4 regions of the Dactylosporangium sp. CS-047395 genome follow, and region 1 is predicted to be linked to each of the others. Evidence: riboswitches for the same ligand, from Rfam matches in the RefSeq annotation. Region 1 holds a riboswitch; each other region holds the start of a gene.
The links. Region 1 has a riboswitch for cyclic di-AMP ahead of ACQP00_RS51430 (coiled-coil domain-containing protein). Riboswitches for the same ligand answer to the same signal wherever they lie in the genome.
Positions count from the first base shown of each region.

Region 2: another riboswitch for cyclic di-AMP. It lies ahead of ACQP00_RS31995 (C39 family peptidase); the one in region 1 lies ahead of ACQP00_RS51430 (coiled-coil domain-containing protein).
Region 3: another riboswitch for cyclic di-AMP. It lies ahead of ACQP00_RS05620 (NlpC/P60 family protein); the one in region 1 lies ahead of ACQP00_RS51430 (coiled-coil domain-containing protein).
Region 4: another riboswitch for cyclic di-AMP. It lies ahead of ACQP00_RS33060 (NlpC/P60 family protein); the one in region 1 lies ahead of ACQP00_RS51430 (coiled-coil domain-containing protein).

Region 1 covers NZ_CP192015.1:11,021,140-11,026,021, forward strand. Annotated here, with positions in the region: gene ACQP00_RS51425 (exopolyphosphatase) at 1-777, opposite strand, end outside; gene ACQP00_RS51430 (coiled-coil domain-containing protein) at 852-1,820, opposite strand; cyclic di-AMP (ydaO/yuaA leader) riboswitch at 1,884-2,030, opposite strand; gene ACQP00_RS51435 (glycoside hydrolase family 19 protein) at 2,279-3,376, shown strand; tRNA gene ACQP00_RS51440 (tRNA-Lys) at 3,495-3,566, shown strand; gene ACQP00_RS51445 (hypothetical protein) at 3,903-4,112, shown strand; gene ACQP00_RS51450 (ribbon-helix-helix protein, CopG family) at 4,085-4,399, shown strand; gene ACQP00_RS51455 (AAA family ATPase) at 4,441-4,882, opposite strand, start outside.
Region 2 covers NZ_CP192015.1:6,804,731-6,809,612, reverse strand. Annotated here, with positions in the region: gene ACQP00_RS32010 (CHAT domain-containing protein) at 1-1,143, shown strand, start outside; gene ACQP00_RS32005 (hypothetical protein) at 1,150-2,598, shown strand; gene ACQP00_RS32000 (nitrilase-related carbon-nitrogen hydrolase) at 2,611-3,093, shown strand; cyclic di-AMP (ydaO/yuaA leader) riboswitch at 3,260-3,410, shown strand; gene ACQP00_RS31995 (C39 family peptidase) at 3,414-4,205, shown strand; gene ACQP00_RS31990 (phosphotransferase family protein) at 4,193-4,882, opposite strand, start outside.
Region 3 covers NZ_CP192015.1:1,216,848-1,221,729, reverse strand. Annotated here, with positions in the region: gene ACQP00_RS05635 (AMP-dependent synthetase/ligase) at 1-653, opposite strand, end outside; gene ACQP00_RS05630 (ABC transporter ATP-binding protein) at 650-1,438, opposite strand; gene ACQP00_RS05625 (ABC transporter ATP-binding protein) at 1,435-2,169, opposite strand; cyclic di-AMP (ydaO/yuaA leader) riboswitch at 2,481-2,630, shown strand; gene ACQP00_RS05620 (NlpC/P60 family protein) at 2,671-3,597, shown strand; gene ACQP00_RS05615 (methyltransferase domain-containing protein) at 3,660-4,442, shown strand; gene ACQP00_RS05610 (Rv0361 family membrane protein) at 4,497-4,882, shown strand, end outside.
Region 4 covers NZ_CP192015.1:7,015,741-7,020,622, forward strand. Annotated here, with positions in the region: gene ACQP00_RS33045 (hypothetical protein) at 1-60, opposite strand, end outside; gene ACQP00_RS33050 (hypothetical protein) at 364-726, shown strand; gene ACQP00_RS33055 (glycoside hydrolase family 18 protein) at 951-2,003, shown strand; cyclic di-AMP (ydaO/yuaA leader) riboswitch at 2,124-2,287, shown strand; gene ACQP00_RS33060 (NlpC/P60 family protein) at 2,295-3,293, shown strand; gene ACQP00_RS33065 (GNAT family N-acetyltransferase) at 3,315-3,893, opposite strand; gene ACQP00_RS33070 (DUF6924 domain-containing protein) at 3,896-4,306, opposite strand; gene ACQP00_RS33075 (VOC family protein) at 4,384-4,770, shown strand; gene ACQP00_RS33080 (glycosyl hydrolase family 18 protein) at 4,856-4,882, shown strand, end outside.

The DNA of each region.
Region 1 (4,882 bases):
CACCGCGAAGACCGTGTTGAGCTTCTGCTTGCCCCAGATCACGTGGATCGAGACGCGGGCTTCGGGGAACAGGGCGTACACCATGAAACGGTTGCCGGCGTAGATCGTCTCCTCGTCGCGCAGGTCGACCACGACGACGTCGCCGTGCATGCTCGACACCCGGCGCAACTGCTCGACGAACAGGTCCTGCTGCTCCCGGAACAGCTCGGCGCGCTCGGCCACGTCGGGCAGGGCGAGGATCTCCTCGACGTCCTGGTGGTCGATGCAGGCGTCGATGAGCTGCATCATGAGCTGGTAGTTGGAGATCCGGAACTGCCGGAAACGGCCCAGCCCGGTGCGGCTGTCCATGAGGAAGTTCAGCAGCGTCCAGCCGGTCGGCTGCAGGATCTCGGTGATGTCGTACTGCGCCGAGTCCGCCCGGTCCACCGCCTCCATCAACTCGTCGGAGACGTGCGGGAATCGCTCGGCCCCGCCGAAGTGGTCGTAGATCACCCGGGCCGCCGACGGGGCATCCGCGTCGATGACGTGATTGGTCGCCTGGCCCTGGTTGTTCCGGGCGGCCCGCAGCGTCTCCGAGTGATGGTGGTCGAAGACCAGATGGGCACCCGGCGCGTACGGCAGGTTGGTGAGAATGTCCGTCGGCCCGACCTCGACCTGGCCGTCCTGCACGTCCTTGGGGTGCACGAACGTGATGTCGCCGATGAGGTCGAGATGGCGCAGCAGCACCGCGCAGACCAGTCCGTCGAAGTCGCTGCGGGTCACGAGACGGTACTTCACTGCACTACCCCTATGCGCGAAACGGCCGGTCGACGGTTCCCCCATCGGCCGGCCACTCGCATTTGTGAGGCTTTTTAGAGAATCGAGAGGTGCACGTGGTTCGTGTGATCACTGGAGGGATCACCGGCGACGCCGCTGTAATGGTGCCAGCCGACCGCGGGTGTCCAGATCTCCTTGAACCAGATCACGTACATCACGCCGAGTTGCTGGGCGTTCTTGACGAAGTACGCGGCCAGCGTGCTGCCGTAGACGAAGTCACCACCGGAGGCGACCCCGCCGAATCCGGACTTCGTCTGCACCGAGAAGTCACACGCGCGTCCCTTGGGATGCTCGTACGGCCCGCTCGGCCGGAAGCAGGAGACGAACCGCTTGAAGCCGTCCTTCTGCGCCTGCTGCATGGCGTGGAGCATGCGCGGGGTGATGCAGCCGGTGGTCGTGGGGTCGTTGACGTTGCACGACTCCTTCGGCAGCCCCCCGCTGGCCGTGCGCGGGACGGCCTCGGCGGTGGGCAGGTTCGCGGAGACGAAGCCCTTGCTCGGCCCGCCGGCCAGCTTCAGGGCGTTCTCCGCGTCCTTCTTCTTCTGTTCCATGGTCTGGACCTGCTGCTGCTGCGCGGCGACCTCGTCCTCGAGCGCCTTCTTCTGCGCGGCCTGGCTCTCCTTGAGCTGCTTGAGCTCGTGCAGCAGGTTGTCGTTGTGGTGGGCGATCTGGTTGATCGACCCGGCCCGCTCGGCGAAGCTGTCCGGGCTGCCCGAGTCCATCAGCGCGGCGAACGTGGTGAGGGGCCCGGTGCGGTACGCCGCGACGGCGATCGCGGCCACCTGCTCCTGGACCGTGGCCAGCTGGGCCTCGGTCTTCTGCAGCTGCGCGGTGAGCTCGCCCTGGCGCTTGACCGAGGCGTCGAACTTCTCCTTGGCCTCGGACCAGGCGCGGGTGCTGTCCTCGAGCACTGACCCGAGGGTCGGGTTCGCGGCGGAACCCTCGTCGCCGGTGTCCCCGCCCGGCTCGGCCGCGGCGGGCGTGGCGGCGAGCCCCCCGAGCACGAATGCCGCCAGTAGCGCTACGATTACACGCCGGTAGGGATGTCGCGATGACATCTGGTTCGTTGTTCCTTCCGTCGGCCGCCGACCGAGTTAGCTGACGGGTTCGGGACGGAACGACCCCTACCACCCTCCCGGGAGAGGGTTGGATTCACCCCAACGTTACGGTGGGTCCCCGGCTCGCCACGGGTGGCGATTGGGCGGCAGCCACGCCCGGCACCGGGGGCGGTGCCCGCATGGACGTGACCGTGGGTCACTGTACCCAGGGTGCCTCTTTCGCGCACCGCACCGTTTGTCCGGAGATCCTCTCGACCTTGCGGACAGTGGCGCAGATCACTCCGTCCGGACGTGTCTCAAGGCAACCGTAAATATTCTTCATAAAACGATGACGTTCCCTCTCCTCCGCGTCGCGGGCTGGTCCCATGGGCCGGTCAGACGACGTGCGAAGGAGTTGATCGACGGTGTCGAGAGTGCGGGTGCTGGCCATGCTCGCCGCGGTGACCCTGGTGGGCGGGGTGGTCGCGGTCTTCAACATGCTGCCCGCGTCGGCCGCCTCCTGCTCACCCGCATGGTCCGCCACAGCGGTGTACACCGGGGGCGCCACGGTCTCCCGCAATGGCCACAACTACCTCGCCAAGTGGTGGACCCAGAACGAGGCCCCGCCCGGCAACACCGGCGTATGGCAGGACCAGGGCTCGTGCGGCGGCTCCTCGCCCCAGCCCCCGACCCAGACGGGCGCCGCGGGCGGCTGCAGCTTCCCGGCCTGGGTCCAGGGCCGCAACTACGTGACCGGCGACATCGTCAAGTTCACGGACGGCAAGTTCTACATCGCCGAGCACGAGAACCCGGGCTACAGCCCCGTCATCTCCACCTGGTACTGGGACCCGTACACCTGCTCAGGCAGTGGGTCTACGACGCCTCCCCCTCCGTCCACCGGCTCCTTCGTGGTGAGCGAGGCGCAGTTCAACCAGATGTTCCCGGGCCGGAACTCGTTCTACACGTACTCGGGCCTGGTGGCGGCGCTCTCGGCATACCCCGGCTTCGCCAGGACCGGCTCGGACGACCAGCGCAAGCAGGAGGCCGCGGCGTTCCTGGCCAACGTCAACCACGAGACCGGCGGCCTGGTCTACGTCGTGGAGCAGAACACCGCCAACTACCCCCACTACTGCGACACGAGCCAGTCCTACGGCTGCCCGGCCGGCCAGGCGTCGTACTACGGCCGCGGGCCCATCCAGCTGTCGTGGAACTTCAACTACAAGGCCGCGGGTGACGCGCTGGGCATCGACCTGCTGCACAACCCGAACCTCGTCCAGACCGATTCCGCCGTGGCCTGGAAGACCGCCCTCTGGTACTGGAACACCCAGAGCGGCCCCGGCACCATGACCCCGCACAACGCCATGGTCAACGGCGCCGGCTTCGGCGAGACCATCCGCAGCATCAACGGCAGCCTGGAGTGCGGCGGCCGCAACCCGGCCCAGGTCCAGAGCCGCGTGGCCGCTTACCAGCGCTTCGTGGGCATCCTGGGCACCGGCGTGGGTTCGGGCTCCTTGTCCTGCTGATCTGCCTTTCGTTCAGCTTTCCAGGCGGCGGCCTCCCTGGGGTGTGGGGGCCGCCGCCGCATGTCTCGGGGAAACACGCGCGAGTCGGCGTGGCGGGACAGGGTACCCTGTTGGGCGCGGGCTGCTAGCTCAATGGCAGAGCTGCGGACTTTTAATCCGTAGGTTCAGGGTTCGAGTCCCTGGCGGCCCACTGTGTTTCCGGAATGCCGGGGGAGGCTTCGCCTCCACCCGAACCCCCTCCCGGTCTGCGCCGTCAGCGTCAGGCCGCGCGGGGCTGGGCGGGGGAAGCGCTGTGGGTCTCGCCGACTTGCATGCGGGACCTTCGACGGCTGGCCTGCATCCACTTGCTCGCTCCATGTTGCTGGCACATATTGCCTGGTCAACCCTACTGACAGCGCTAGCCCCGGTTGCGGTAGTCTAGGTATTACCGGTAGTACAACCAGCCGTGAAGGAGATTCAGTGGCGAATGCCGCAGCCTGGGGAGCGGCCCGCTGCGGTGCTCCGGGATGGGTTGACCGTTGCGGACGTGGCTGAGGTGCTCGAGTGCGCCGGCGAGCGTTCGTTGCAGAGCAGGCTGACCGAACTGATGCTGGCAGTGCTGGCGCCCGCCGGGCCGGGCCTCGTTGCGGTGCTGTTGCACCGGCGGGATGACTCGTTCGTCTGGGTGGTGTTGCGGGCTCGGCTTGCCGAGCCCAAAGAGATCGGCCAATGGAGCAGGCGGATGGGAGCGCAATGATGGCAATGCCCGACTTCAAGGCGATGACCCCGGACGAGATCGCCGACTGGTTCACCAACAACGACTTGGGTGACCTGATCGCCTCCGGAGAGCGCGGGAGCGCCACCGCCTTCGTTCAGGTTGACGCGAAGGGCGCACCGGTCGAGAAGGTCGTCACGGTCAAGATGCCCGGCGACATGGTCGCGAAGCTCGACCAGGCGGCCGGGCGAGACCGGGCCGGGCGTTCGGGCATCATTCGGCTGGCGGTCGCGGAGTGGCTGGAGCGGCACCCGGAGGCGGCCGCCTGAGGAGCGGCAACGCATAGCGCGGGCGGCGGACTCGATAGCTGTCAGGCGATCGACGGGGGCCAGCGGTGGGTGCGCCAGTCGTTCCAGGTGGCGAATCCGGGCGGTGGGGCGTCGATCGGCTCGCTGCCGTCGAGTTCGCCCGGGGTGGGGATTTCGAAGCGGGCCGCCCACGAGGTGAGTTCCTCGTCGGACATGGGCCAGGTCGTGTCGGGCGCCTCGGCCTGGCGCCGGTCGACGCGGCGGCGTTGCTCGGCGAACGGGAGCTCGAAGTAGCGCATCCGCACGGCCGCGCCCTGGTCTGCTGCAGCCTGGCGTAGGGCGGAGCGTTCGTCGCGGCTCCACAGGCCGTAGTCCAGGACCACGTTGGTGCCGAGCTGCAGGGTGCGCAGGGCGATCTGGATGAGCCGGCCCTCGATCACGTCCTGGGCCGACGGTGGGTTCTCGGCGCCGTACAGCGCCTTCACCCACTCGTCCTTGGTGAGG
Region 2 (4,882 bases), 4.2 Mb from region 1:
GCACTGCTCATCCAACTCCCCGAGCGGCGGCCGATCTACCTCGACGTCAGCAGCCTCAGCGCCGGGCAGAACCTGCCGTGGGAGGCGCTGTTCGCGCCGGCCCTGGGCGACTTCCTCGGCCTCGACGAGCGTTGGCCGGTCGGGCGGATCATCACCGGGCGGCGCACCGACGGACTCGGCGAGCACCGGCTCGCGGGGCCGCTGCGCATCGCCGCCGTACTGTCCTGTCTCGACGTGCCGGCGCTGGAGCAGTGGGAGGCGATGCGCTCCGCCCTCGACCTGGCCGCGGTGCCGATCTCGGTGCTGCTGATCGCGAGCGAGAACGACCTCCTCGGCGCGGTGCGCCGTGACCGCCCGGCGTGGCTGCACGACGCGGTGAAGGTCCCCGAGGACGAGGCGGCGCTGCGCAGGCTGATCGGCGGCTTCGAGCCGCACGTGCTGCACCTGTTCTGCCACGGCTCGGCCGACCGGGGCGGGCCGCACCTGGAGATCGCGGTCTCCAGCGACTGGGACGCCGGCATCCCCGAGCGCAGCCACTTCCTGGAGGCCGCGGGCGTACGGGCCCTGGTCGAGCCGCCGACGCCACCGCCCTGGCTCGTCGTGCTCAACGCGTGCGCCACCGCCGCCACGCCGGACGACGCCGGGCCCACCGTGTCCGCCGACACCGGCCCGCAGGCGCTCGCCAGCGCGCTCGTCGGCGAGTTCGGGCTGCCGGCGGTGATCGGTATGCGCGAACCGGTGCTGAGCCAGGACGCGGCGAGCTTCGCCCGGATGCTGTACGAGCGCCTGCTGACGATGCTCGCCAAGGGTCCGGCCGCCGAACCGTCGCGTGTGGTCGTCGACTGGGCCGGACTCGTCGTCTCCGCCCGCGACGCCCTGCGCCGGCGGGGCGGCCTGCTGCCGAGCGCCGCGGCCCGCCGGCACCCCCAGTGGACGCTGCCGGTCGTCACCGTGCGGCCCGAGGCGTTCGAGCTGGAGATGCACGCCGAGCCGCCGCCCGGACCCCGCCGCCAGGTGCAGCTGCGCGCCGAACTGTTGCAACAGCTGGTGTCCCGGCTGCCCGCCGATACCCCGGCCGAGACGCTCGCCGCGCTCGAGGAGGAGCTGCGCCACGCCCGGACCGAGGTTGATCGGGAGGAATGAGCGGCCATGGCCGAAGATGACGACCTGGTGGCGGCGCTCGAGGAGGACGGCGTACCGCCGCTGCCCGCGGACCGCATGCTGGCGCTCAACGGTTGGTCGGCCGGAGCGGCGTTGGCCGCGCCGGTCGCCGAGCGCCGGGCCCGCTGGATCACCGGCCTGTCGCCGGTCGCTCGCGGCCGGATGCTCGCCCCGGCCGGTCTCGACCCGTGGCGGTGGCAGGACGAGCGGCTCGGCTGGGGGCTGGTGCTGCCCGAGCGCGAGGAGCTCAGCGTCGCGCAGCGGGCCCGGCCCGACGACGCGCCCGAGCCGATCCGGCAGCTGTTCGCCGACCGCCCGGGCGCGAAGGTGCTGCGCTACCGGACAGGCAAGCGGCTGGCCGACTTCACGCTGCGCGACTACACCGCCGACGGGCGCCGCCTCCCGCACATCGCCGGCCCGACCGGGACGGGCCCCGGGCAGATTCCGGCGTACCTGCTCATCGCGGCCTCGCCGCGCGAGATCCCCTGGACCGTGCAGTACGCGCTCAATCTCGTGCGCAACGTCGGGCGCCTCGATCTCGACGAGGACGGGCTCGCCAACTACGTCACCGCACTGCGCGACGGGTGGAAATCGGCCTCGGCACGGTACGACAGCCCGGTTGTCTGGTCCGTCGACGACGGCTCGAGCATCACCGCTCTCATGCGCGACGCGATCGGCGAGCCGCTCGCCGGGAAGCTCCGCGGTGACAAGGACATGCCCCGGACCTGCTTCATCGACGGGCGCACCGAGCCGGCCGACGGCGCCGCGCTGATCGCCGCACTGGAGCGGCAGCGGCCCGCGCTCATCGTCACCACCAGCCACGGGGTGACCCCGCCCCCGGTTGACGCCGACCGGCTCGGCCTGCCCGTCGACGCCACCGGCCGCCCCCTTGACCTGGCACGGCTGCTGCGCGACTGGCAACCCGACGGCGCGATCTGGTACGCGCACGCCTGCTGCTCGGCCGGCAGCGACGGGCCCAGCCAGTACGACGGCCTCTTCGAACCGGGCTCCATGGTCGCCCGCGCCCTCGCCGACGCCGCCACGCTCGGCCCCCGCACGGCCGCGCTGCCCCGCGCCCTGCTCGGCGCGGCCCGCCCGGCCCGCGGCTTCATCGGCCAGGTCGAGCCGACGTTCGACTGGACGCTGCGGTTCCCGGCCACCCGCCAGCGCCTCACCGAAGACCTGCGCCGCACGCTGTACGAAGAACTGTGCGCCGGGCGCCCCGCCGGCTACGCGCTGCACTGGGTGCACGGGACCGTCAACGGGTTGCAGTACTTCACGGAGAAGGCGGTCAAGCGCTACAACGAACTGCCGCCCGGTCCGGAGCAGGACGAGGCGCTGGACATGGCGCTGTACCACAAGGTGACGGGCCTGGACCGCACCGCCACGGTCCTGCTCGGCGACCCGACGGTCGCACTCCTGCCGCCCGCGGCCTAGCAGAATGCCGGGATGACGTTGAGGATCGCCAGCACCCAGCCCGCCGGTGCCGTTGACCCGCGCGAGAACGGCCGCTCCGCGCGTGAGCTGATGCGGGTGGCCGCCGCCGATAACGTGCGCCTGGTCCAGTTTCCCGAGGGCTTTCTCTCCGGCTACGCCAAGGAACAGGTCGCCGACTGGAGCGACGTCGACTGGCCCGCCGTCCGCGAAGAAATCGAGGAGATCGCCGCCCTCGCCGCCCAGCTCAGGATCTGGGTGGTCATGGGGTCGGGCGCAGGCGCACGCCGCGATCCAGAATTACTGGCTCAGCCTCTCGGTGCCGGCGCAGTGTGCGGGGCTCATGCGTTCGACGATCTTCGGGCCGGACGGGAGCGAGCTGGCCGAGGTCGCCGGGCCCGGGCAGGTGGCCGCCGTGGTGCTCGATCGCGACGCGGCGGAGTTTCGCATCGCGTTGCGGCATGCGCGGCCGTGGCGGGCCGAGGCGGGTCGGGGTGACATCTACCGTAGCCGGCGGGTCGAGGACGGGCGGAGCAGCGATCGCACGGGGTTGTGACGCATTTGTACGACCTGTGGGGTGGGGCCTGCGGGGTGGGCCGCTGGATGTACCGCTCGGTAACGTCCACATGCCCGTGCTGGTCGTTTGCCATTGCCACATGGCGCCGGTGTGGGCCCGTCGAGTCGCGATCGTTGCGAGCCGGGGAACCAGGTAGTCCGGGGTGAATCCGTCGGCCTCCCGTCAGTGGAGGTCGTGGTAGGGCGTGCTTCCCGTCCGAATCCGTCAGCTAACCCGGTAGGCGGTATCGGAAGGAGCCTTGATGCACCAACGCTTCACCGCGCTGTTCCACCGGCCGGCCCACGCGATGCGCGAAAAAGCGCTCGAAAAAGCGCGTGGGAAAGCCCTGCGCCGGCCCGTTCCGGCAGTACTCGGGGCGGCCTCGCTGATGGTGGTCTCCGTGGCCACCGCGGCGTTGTTCAACGCGGGCGGCAAGCCGGCCGCCGAGGCCCACCCGGTGGGTACCGCCGCGCTGAGCACCGCCACGCCGCCCGCCCAACCCAAGGCGACGGCGCCGGCCCCGGATCTGCTCGACACCGCGCCCGCCGCGAACACGGTCAACTTCGACTTCCAGTTTCAGCCCAACTTCTACTACTGCGGCCCGGCATCGACCCGGATCGCGCTGACGTCGGTCGGCGCCGACCTGTCGCAGGACGACGTGGCGCATCGGCTCGGCACCACGGTCAACGGCACCAACTCGGTCGCCGACGTGACGCGGGCCATGAACAGCGTGCTCGGCAAGCCGGTCTACGAGGCCCGCTTCATCAACGGGCAGCGGGCCTCGGCCGGCGAGGCGCGGGAGCTGCAGTACGACGCGGTCCGCGCGTTGAGCACCGGCCGGGCCCTGGTCGCCAACATCGTCGGCGGCGCCACGGACGAGTCCGGCACGTACCACGAGTTCTCCGGCGGACACTACATCTCGCTCGTCGGGTACCGCGACCACGGCCGTTCCGTGCTCATCGCCGACCCGTCGGGGATGTTCGGCCCGCGCACCTACTGGATGTCGACGGACGCCCTGGCCAACTGGGCCGCCAAGCGCGGCTACGTGGCCTGAACCACCGGTGTGGGAGGCGGCCACCGGCGGTCGCCTCCCAGCGCCGACAGCTCGTCGAACGTCGCGCGCGACGGCAGGTGGGTGAGCAGGTGCCGGACGTTGCGCTTGGCGAACCGCACGTCCTCGTCGCCGGTCGCGGTCAGCGCCAGGTCGATCTGGCCGGCGACGTAGTTCTGCAGCGCGGTCGCGGTACCGCGGAAAGAAAGTCTTGGAACGGCACTCGCGCGGGCCCGATAGCCGTCGAGCAGCGCCCGCGCCGCGGCGACGTTGATCCCGGCGCCGGGCTGCACCGTCCAGTTGACCAGTGCGGAGCTCAGCTCCCAGGCCGGCGGCAACCCGGCCGCATGCTCCCACCCGGTGACGACCAGCGCGCCCGCGCCCTTGCGGACGTTGCCGGGCGTGAGGTTGTTGTGGCACAGGACGGGCTCGTCGATCGGCGCCCGGTCCTCGGCCAGCGTTTGCAAATACCGCAGCGTCGGTACTGCCTGTGCCAACTCCGCCGCCCACCCCGCCCTCTGGTCCGCGGCGAGGTCCGCCAGCTCGGACCAGCCCCGCCGCTCGAACCGCACCGAGCTCCACGGGCACAACCCCGGCGGCGGTACGCGCAACCCGTGGATCGTGGCCAGGACGCGGCCCACCGCACCGGCCACGGCCGCGCTCACCGGGGCGGCGAGCGG
Region 3 (4,882 bases), 1.5 Mb from region 1:
CGCGGGCCCGGCGGCGGATCGGTGAGCCCGCCGTCGCCGCACAGCACCCCGATGGCGAAGTCCACATTGGACACCGTGAGCATCGCGCCCTTGGGCCGCCCGGTCGTGCCGGAGGTGTAGACGAGCGCCGCCAGGTCCTCCGGCTCCTCGGCCAGCCCCAGTTCGGGCCGGTCGCCGTGATCGGCCTCCACGAGCATCTCGTCGAAGGACAGAAGGGCTTCGTGTTGGTACCGGTTGCGAATGCCCTTGGGATCCAGGTACACGATCCGCCGCAGTTGCGGGCAGTCCCCCAGCACCGCCAGGGCCTTGTCCACCTGCTCCTGGTCCTCGGCGATGAGCACCTTCGCGCCGGAGTGGGCCAGCAGGTAGCCGATGTCGCCGGCCGGGCTGGTCGGGTAGAGCCCGACGGTCGCGGCCCGCAGCGCCACCGTGGCGACGTCGGCGAACAGCCACTCGGGCCGGTTCTCGGAGAGGATCGCGACCCGGTCGCCGGGTCCGACGCCGAGGTCGCGCAGGGCGTGCGCGACGGACTGGGCGGTGTCCCAGTACTGCCGCCAGGTGATCTCCCGCCAGATGCCCCGGTGCTTCTCCCGCATCGCGACGGCGTCGGGGGTCTGGATGGCCCGGTCGCGCACGAGCGTGGCGATGGTCATGCGGTCATCCCCTCGGCTACGCCCGTCTCGCCCAGGTAGGCGCGGATCACGTCCGGGTTCTGCTGGACCTCGCCGGGCGTGCCGCACGCGACCGGCACGCCGAAGTCGACCACCAGCACCCGGTCGGCGAGGTCCATGACCAGGCCCATGTCGTGCTCGACGAGGATCATCGGGATGCCCAGCTCCTCGCGGATGTCGAGGATGTACCGCGCCATGTCCTCGGTCTCCTCGAGGTTCATGCCGGCCACCGGCTCGTCGAGCAGCAGCAGCCGCGGCTCCATGGCCAGGGCGCGGCCGAGCTCGACCCGCTTCTGCACGCCGTAGGGCAGCAGGCCGACCGGCATCCGGCGCCACTGGGCCAGTTCGAGGAAGTCGACGATCTCCTCGACCCGGGCCCGGTTCTGCAGCTCCTCGCGCCGGGCCCGGCCGAGCCAGGCGATGGCGGCGAGCGTGCCGTAGCGCATGTGGTGGTGCCGGCCGAGCATCAGGTTTTCGATGACGGTGAGCTGGCGGAACAGCTCGACGTTCTGGAACGTCCGCGCCACCCCCAGCCGGGCCACCTTGTCCGGCCGCAGTCCGGTGATGTCGACGTCGTCGAGCAGGACGCGGCCCTGTTGCGGGCGGTACACCCCGGAAATGACGTTGAAGATGGACGTCTTGCCGGCGCCGTTGGGGCCGATCACCGCGAACAGCTCGTCGGCCCCGACCGTGAAGTCGACCCCGTCGATCGCCTTGACCCCGGCGAAGCTCAGCTTCACGTCGGAGAAGCGCAGGACATCGCTCACGACAACCACCGCTTCCGGCGCTTGTAGTGCTTCACGTCGCGGAAGGAGTGTGCGGCGTGCGAGCCGAGGTAGAACTCGCGGATGTCGTCGTCGGCGAGCAGCTCGGCGGCCGGCTTGTCCAGCACGACCTTGCCGTTCTCCAGCACGTAGCCGTGCTCGGCCACCGACAGCGCCATGGTCGCGTTCTGCTCGACCAGCAGGACCGCCGTCCCGGCCTTGTTGATCTCGACGATCAGGTCGCGCACCTGCTCGACCATGCGCGGGGCCAGGCCCAGGCTCGGCTCGTCGAGCAGCAGGTAGGACGGGTCGGACATGAGCGCCCGGCCCATCGCGAGCATCTGCTGCTCGCCCCCCGACAGGTACCCCGCGATCGAGCCGCGCCGCTCCTTGAGGACGGGGAACAGCGTGTACATGCGCTCCATGGCCTCGGCCACCCCGCGCCGGCGGGTGTGGGCGCCGAGGCGCAGGTTCTCCTCGACCGTCAGTTCGGCGAACGTGCGCCGGCCCTCCATGACCTGGCTGATCCCCCGGCGCACCACGGCGGCGGGCCGCAGCCGGTGGATCGGGCGGTCGCCGAGGGTCACCGATCCGCGGGTGACGGCGCCGTCGTGCACGCCGAGCAGCCCGGACAGCGCCCGCAGCAGGGTGGTCTTCCCGGCACCGTTCGCCCCGAGGAGGGCGACGATCCGACCTTCCGGGACGGCGAGGCTGACGCCCCGTAAGACCAGCATCACATCGTCGTAGACCACTTCGAGGTTCTGGACCCGTAGCACGTGCGGACCCCCGGAACTATTTGCACCGTCGGTGTATGAAGTTACGTGTATTTAACCGTGCCTCTGTACAAAATCAAGTCCCGAATTCGTAACCGTCCGGCACCAAAGTCACGGTCTGGCACGAGGCTCCAACCGGCAGTAATCCGGACATTCGGAACATTAGATATCGAGCGGGGCGCGCGCCTTCCGCCCGGCCGGTGATCACGTTAAGTTAGGCGCTGGCCTGCTCGGCAGTCCGCCGTCCACCCCGGATGGCGCCGGGCAAGCGCCGCCGAATCGACGCCGTGCGAGCCCACCCCTCCGGGCGCGCACATCGAACCGGGGACCCACTTCGTGGGGTGAATCCGCGACGCCGCGGTAGGGCGCTGTCTCTTCCCGCCCGAACCCGTCAGCTAACCCGGTAGGCGGTAGGTGCAGAAGGGTCTTCCCTTGTCCACTGGACATCGTGCCCGCCGGTCGGTGCTGCGGACTCTGGCGATCGGGTTCATCTCGCTCGCGGTGCTCGCACCCGCCTCGGTCGCACACGCCGACCCGTCGCTGACCGAGATCGAGGCCCAGCTCGACAAGCAGAACAAAGACCTCGAGGCCACGATCGAGAACTACAACAAGCTCAACATCGACATGGCCGATGCGCAGGCCAAGGCCGCGGACCTCGAGAAGCACGTGGCCGACTCCAGCGCGGGCGTCCAGGCCATCGCGATCGAGTCGTTCAAGACCAACGGCAAGATGCGCAATCTCAACGCCATGCTGAATGCGACGTCGTCGGGCTCGCTGGTCGACCAGATGTCGATGCTGCAGCAGATCACGCGCCAGCAGCAGAAGGCCATCGAGCAGTACAAGTCGGCCAAGACTGAGCTCGACAAGACGATCGCGGCCCAGAACACGCAGAAGGCCGACTTCGAGAACAAGCGCAAGCAGATCGAGGGCGACGTCAAGAAGCTCACCGACCTGCAGAAGAAGGCCAAGAACGCCGGCAGCACCAAGGTCACCGGGGCGAACTACAACCCAGGCCCGCTGCCGTCGGTCTCCGGCAAGGCCGGCGCCGCGGTGGAATACGCCAAGAGCAAGCTCAACAAGCCCTACAAGTTCTCCGCCGCCGGGCCCGACGCCTTCGACTGCTCCGGCCTGACCATGGCGGCGTGGGCGTACGCCGGCGTGAGCCTGCCGCACAACGCCAAGGACCAGTGGTACAGCGGCAAAGTCCAGCAGTTCAAGGACAAGTCGCAGCTCCAGCCGGGCGATCTCGTCTTCTACAACGGACTCGGGCACGTCGGCATCTACGTCGGCAACAACACGATCATCCACGCGCCCCACACCGGCGACGTGGTGCGATACGCGCCGATCACGGTCGACAGCCTCTACGGGTACGGCCGCGTCAAGGGCTGACCGAGGTTTTCCCCGAGGGCCCGCGGATCGAGTGCGATCCGCGGGCCTTCATCATTGGGGGCATGGCCTCCTGGGACCCGCAGCAGTACGAGCGCTTCGCCGAGGAGCGCGCCCGGCCGTTCCGCGAGCTCGTCGCCCGCATCCCCACCACGTCCGCGGTCGCCGTCGTCGACCTCGGATGCGGGCCCGGGACGATGACCGCCACGCTCGCCGAGCGCTGGCCCGACGCGGCGATCCTGGGCCTGGACTCCTCGCCGTCGATGATCGCGGCGGCCGACGAGCACCGGACCGGCCAGGTGACCTTCCAGCTCGCCGACGCGGCCCAGTGGCGGCCCCAGCGCGGCTCCCTGGACGTCATCGTGGCCAACGCCTCCCTGCAGTGGGTCGACGACCACGAGACGCTCCTGCCGCTCTGGGCGGCCGCCCTGGACGACGGCGGGACGCTCGCCTTCCAGGTGCCGGTCGCGACCTTCGACCCGGGCCTGGCCGGCGTGGCCGGGCGGGAGCGGTGGGCGCCGCTGCTGTCCGGTGCGCTGGGCGCCACCGGGCCGCGCTCGGCCAGCCCCGTGCTCGACGCGGCCGAATACGTACGGTTACTGTCCGCGGCCGGTCTCACCGTCGACGCGTGGCAGACGACCTACTACCACGTGCTGCCGGGCGACGATCCGGTCTTCGAGTGGTTCAAGGGCACCGGCCTGCGGCCCTACCTCGACGCGCTGTCCGGGAGCGACCTCGAGGAGTTCACCGCCGACGTCAAGAACGAACTGCGGCAGTTGTACCCCCACGAGCCGTTCGGCACGCTCCTGCCCTTCCCGCGCCTGTTCGTGGTCGCACATCGGGCATGATCCGCGTCGGGTCGCTTACATCGCGGCTTGATCGCGATTCCTAGGCTGGCGCGTGTGAGCAAAACCTGGAAGATCATCATTTTCAGCGCGATCGGCGCCTTCGTCCTGTGTTGCGGCGGCGGCGCGGCCGGGCTGTTCTTCATTGTCGACAAGTCCACCAAGGCACCGAAGGCCGCGGCGAGTGACTTCCTGACCGCGTTGGAGGGCGGGAAGATCCAGGCCGCCTACGACATGCTGTGCACCGACACGCAGGCGAACTACGGCCCGGAGACGTTCGAGACCTTCGTCGCGAAGAACCCGCCGAGCGCGCACGACTTCGGCTGGGGCGGGTCGTACAGCAACGAGAACGGTACCGAGACCGCATCGATCTCGGCCGACGTCACCTTCAAGAGCGGCAAGACCAGCCACTCCTTCGAGATGTTGAAGGAAGGCGGCGCGTG
Region 4 (4,882 bases), 4.0 Mb from region 1:
GGCCAGTTCGGGGAACGTCGCGGCTACGTCCAGCGGTGGCTCCGGGGTGGTGAGCGCCATGGCCCGCACCGTAGCGCCCGGAGGTTGCTCGTGGCGTTCGCGGGGGTCGGGCGGCAGCAGACGAACAGGAGTGCGGCAGCGGCGGCGGACCGGGCGGCAGCAGACGAACAGGAGTGGGCCAGCGGCGTCGGACCGGGCGGCAGCAGACGAACAGGAGTGCGGCAGCGGCGGCGGACCGGGCGGCAGCAGACGAACAAAAGTGGCCAGCGCGGTCGGGTCGGGCGGCATCAGGCGAACAGGAGTGGGGCAGCGGGATCGACGGTCGTCCCTTAGGGTCACGGGATGACTACAGGGGCTCGGGTCATGCAGGTGTTGTTCATCGTCGGCGGGCTGGCGTGCATTGTGCTGGGGCTGTTCGGGTCGATGGTCGTCGGGGATGCCGAGACCGAGGTGAAGTGGGCCTGTACGCCGGCGCCGCAGTATGGGCGTGAGCAGTGCGATGGGGAGGCGAACAGCGGGGGGACGCACATGCCGTCGCAGTACATTCTCGCGGGGATCGGGCTGGAGATCGCCGCCGCGGCGGTGGCCATCGGGGGGCGGCGCGACCCGGTGGTGCCGGCTGCGGCGTTGCCTGCCGGGTATCCCGTGATGCAATCCGCGCCGCCTCCGTATCCGGCTCGGCCGGTCTCCGGGCCGCCGCCGGGGCAGCCCGGGTGGCCGACCTGATCAAACCCGAGAGGCCGACCTGATGAAACTCGGGCCGCCGACCTCCTGAAACCTGGGTCGCCGACCCGATGAAGACCGGGTAGCCGACCTGACGAAACCTGGGTCGCCGCCGTGATGAAGACCGGGTGGCCGACCTGATGAAAGACCGCGTGGCCGGCCTGATGAGACCTGGGTCGCCGACCTGATGAGAAGGGTCCGGCCAGCAATCGGGTACAACAAGCAGCATGGTCGTTCTGGGAGCCTATTTCCCGGCCTCTAGCGCCGGCGCCTATCCGATCGCGAACATCCCGGCCGGGAAGCTGACGCATCTGTTCTACGCGTTCGCCACCATCGAGCAGGGGCATCTCACGCTGCCCGAAGACGCTCCCGCGCACCTCGAGGACCTGGCCGCGCTCAAGCGGGGTCATCCCAACCTGCGGACGGTCCTGTCGATCGGCGGCTGGGGGGCCGGCGGGTTCTCCGACGCGGCGCTGACGCGGCGGTCGCGAGCCGTGTTCGTCGAAGAGGCACTCGCGCTGGCCGACGGGTTTGACGGGATCGACCTGGATTGGGAGTTTCCCGTGTCCGGCGGGCCGGCCGAGGTCACGCACCGGCCCGAGGACCGGCGCAACGCCACGCTGCTCGCCAAGGATCTTCGAGAGCGGCTCGGCGACGAGTACATCCTCACCGCCGCACTGCCCGCCGGGCGGCTGCAGGCCGCCGGGCCCTACGACCCGGCCGAGAGCTTCGAGATCGCGGAGCTGGCGCGAGTGCTCGATTTCGTGAATCTCATGACGTACGACTTCGGGACCGGGTTCTCGCCCGTCGCGACGCTCAACGCCCCGCTCAACGCCCCGCTCGAAGGGCTCGGGGACGGGAACGATGTCGCCTCGGCGGTCGACTATTACGTGCGGGCCGGGGTCGCGCGGGAGCGGCTGGTGCTCGGGGTGCCGTTCTACGGGCGGGGATTCCTGGTCGACGAGGCCGGCGAGGAGGCGGGGCTGGGGCGGCCTCAGGTCGGTACCATGGAGGCTCCTGAATGGCGCGAGATCAAGCGCTCCTTCCTGACCGATCCGGCCTGGGAGCGGCACCGGCATCCCGTCGCGCGGTCGCCGTGGCTTTACCACCGGGGTCGGCGGGCGTTCGTGAGTTATGAGGACGCCGTGTCGATCGAGGAGCGGGCGGCGTTCGCGGCGCGGGAGGGGCTCGCGGGGGCGTTCACGTGGCAGCTGGCCGCCGATGATGACGAGCACAGCCTGCTCGCGGCCATGGTGCGGCCGTTCGGCGGGGATCTTTGAGTCTGCGTTAAGTGTTGCTTAGATCGAGGCCACGGCATTCCGCTGCCGAGATGTTCTCGTTACGTTTGGTGCAGCTCGACCGGTCCTCGTCGCTCAATCGGGCGGCCCGGGCGGGCGCCGCCGAGTCGAACGCCGGGCCTGGTCACAGGCTTGGCGCGGGAGCCGGGGAACCAGTTGGGCGGGCCTTGCCGGCCGCCCGTGGGGTGAATCCGCGCGAGCGGTAGGGCGCACCTTCTTTCCGCCCGAACCCGTCAGCTAACCCGGTAGGCGGTCCGGAAGAAGGACGCTGTCGTGTTCATCGGACGTACGGCGCTGCGAGCGTGGCTCATCGGGCTGACGGTCGCGGCCGTGGTCGCTCCGGCGTGTGCCGCACACGCCGACCCGACGCACGAGGAGATCCAGGCCCAGATCGACAAGGGCAACCGGGACCTCGAGCTCATCGTCGAGGACTACAACAAGATCAATGGTGATCTGGAGGCGACCCAGGCCTCGATCACCAAGCTGGAGCAGGACCTGCAGCCGCTGCAGGCGAGCATGGACGCGGCCCGCAAGGGCGCCGACCAGGTCGCGGTCAACGCGTACAAGAGCGGCGGCAGCCTGGGCACGTGGTCGCTCATGCTGGGCGCCCAGTCCACCGACGGGTTCTTCGACCGGGTCGGGACGCTGGAGCAGATCTCGCGCAACCAGCAGGCGGACATCGCCACCTTCACCGCGGCCAAGAACGGCTTCGACACCGAGAAGCAGCGGCTCAACGAGCAGCTCGCGGCGCAGAGCCGGCAGAAGACCGACATCGAGGCGCGGCGCAAGCAGATCGAGGGCAACATCGCCAAGCTCGACGACATGCAGAAGAAGGCCGACGAGGCGGCCGCGAAGGCCGCGGCGGCCGGCAAGGCCAAGACGACGAAGACCACCACGACGTCGAACCCGGGACCGCCGCCGGCCGTCTCCGGTGCCGCCGGCAAGGCCGTGAACTACGCGTGGGCGCAGCTGGGCAAGAAGTACGTCTTCGGCGCCGCCGGCCCGAACACGTTCGACTGCTCGGGGCTGACCATGATGGCCTGGAAGGCGGCGGGCGTGACGCTGCCGCACAACGCCGCACAGCAGTGGGGCAAGGTCAAGCACATCACGCGCAGTCAGCTCGCCCCCGGTGACCTGGTCTTCTACAACGGGCTGGGGCACGTCGGGATCTACATCGGCAACAACCAGATCATCCACGCGCCGAACAGCCGGACCGTGGTGAAGGTGGCGCCGATCGACATCGACTCCCTGTACGGCTACGGGCGGATCTAAACCGCCAGCCAAAAGAGAGCGTCAGCGGAGTTCGCCCGGGAGCAGGCTGAAGACCAGCGTGTCGCGGCGCCCGTCCTTGAACCGGATGTGCGAGCGCAGCCGCCCCTCCCGGACGAACCCGCAGTGTTCCGCCACCCGCGCCGAGGCGAGATTGTCGGGATCACAGGTCAATTCCAGCCGGTGTACTCCCAGTGCCCCGAACCCCCACCCCGCCAGCAGCCGCAGCGACCGGGTGGCGACGCCGCGCCCGCGCGACCAGGGCGCGACCCAGTAGCCGATCGACGCGCGGGACTGGCCGGGGTCGACGTCGTACACGGACGCGGCGCCCCAGACGCGGGCGCGGTCGGCGGGGTCGGCGACGGCCAGGTTGAGCGACGTTCCGGCGAGGCGGTCGCGCTCGTTCTGCACCGTCGCGGCGGCCACCTCGGCCTCGGTGATCGGCTCGATGCCAGCCCACGAGAAGCGCTGGCAGAGCTCGTCGGAGAACGCGGCGTACCGTTGCGGCGTGTCCTGTTCCTGCCAGGGCCGCAGCAGGACCGTGCCGTCGGTGAGCTCGGGGTCGGGGAACGGCAGGGCGGACCGCTGCGGGTCGTCGGGCACGGCTATTCGGGCCGGCCGCGGTAGGTGCCGGTCTCGTCGACGGCCTCGGCGAAGTCGGCGAAGTCCATGTTGGCGATGCTCAGGTTCGACGCGACCTCGGCGAAGGCGCCCGGCAGCACCCGGAAGGAGCGGCCCGGCTCGTCGGCCAGGTCGACGGCGAGCAGCGGGTGCTCGTCGTCGGTCATGCTGGTCTCGTCGGCGAGGAAGAGCTCGTAGACCTTGTCGTCCTCGTCGGCGCCGTCGTCGATGTCGATGAGGTCGGCGATGGTGGCCCCGTCGTACGCGGGGTCGCCGATGTACGTCGCGTGGTCCTCGCCGAAGAGCGCCTGCAGCTCGGTCCAGGCGTCATCGTCGCTGAAGTCGACCCGCACCACGAGGGCGGTGAGATCGCGGGGCTGGGGCAGCGCCGTCATGGGCGGCATCATCCCATCCCGGCACGGCAGTGCGCGCGCCGGGAGCGCTGGGCGACACCCTGCGGTACAACCTCGGGATGACCAGTCGCATCTCCGTGCTCGTGATCGACGCCAACGACCCCCGCCGGATCGCCGCCTTCTGGTGCGCCGTGCTCGGCTGGGAGGTTACCGAGGAGGAGCCGGGCGACCCGCTCGTGATCACGATCGGGCCGGCCGACGGGTCGGCGCCGGGCATCGACGTGGTGGCCGTGCCCGAGCACAAAACGATCAAGAACCGGCTGCACCTGGACATCCGCGCGGACGGCAGCACCCAGGCGGAGGAGGTCGAGCGGCTGATCGGCCTGGGCGCCCGCCGGGCCGACGTCGGCCAGGGCCCGGACGTCTCCTGGGTGACCCTCGCCGACCCCGAGGGCAACGAATTCTGCGTGCTGTCGCGAAGCGTCCAGGACCTGCTCTTGTCCTAACGCATCGATCGAGATTAAAATCCCGGAAAACAGTTAACAACCTTAACTGTTTATATGGGAGTGCTCTCGGTACAGGAGGAGCGAGATGCGCAGACCCCGAAGGCTCTTCGCG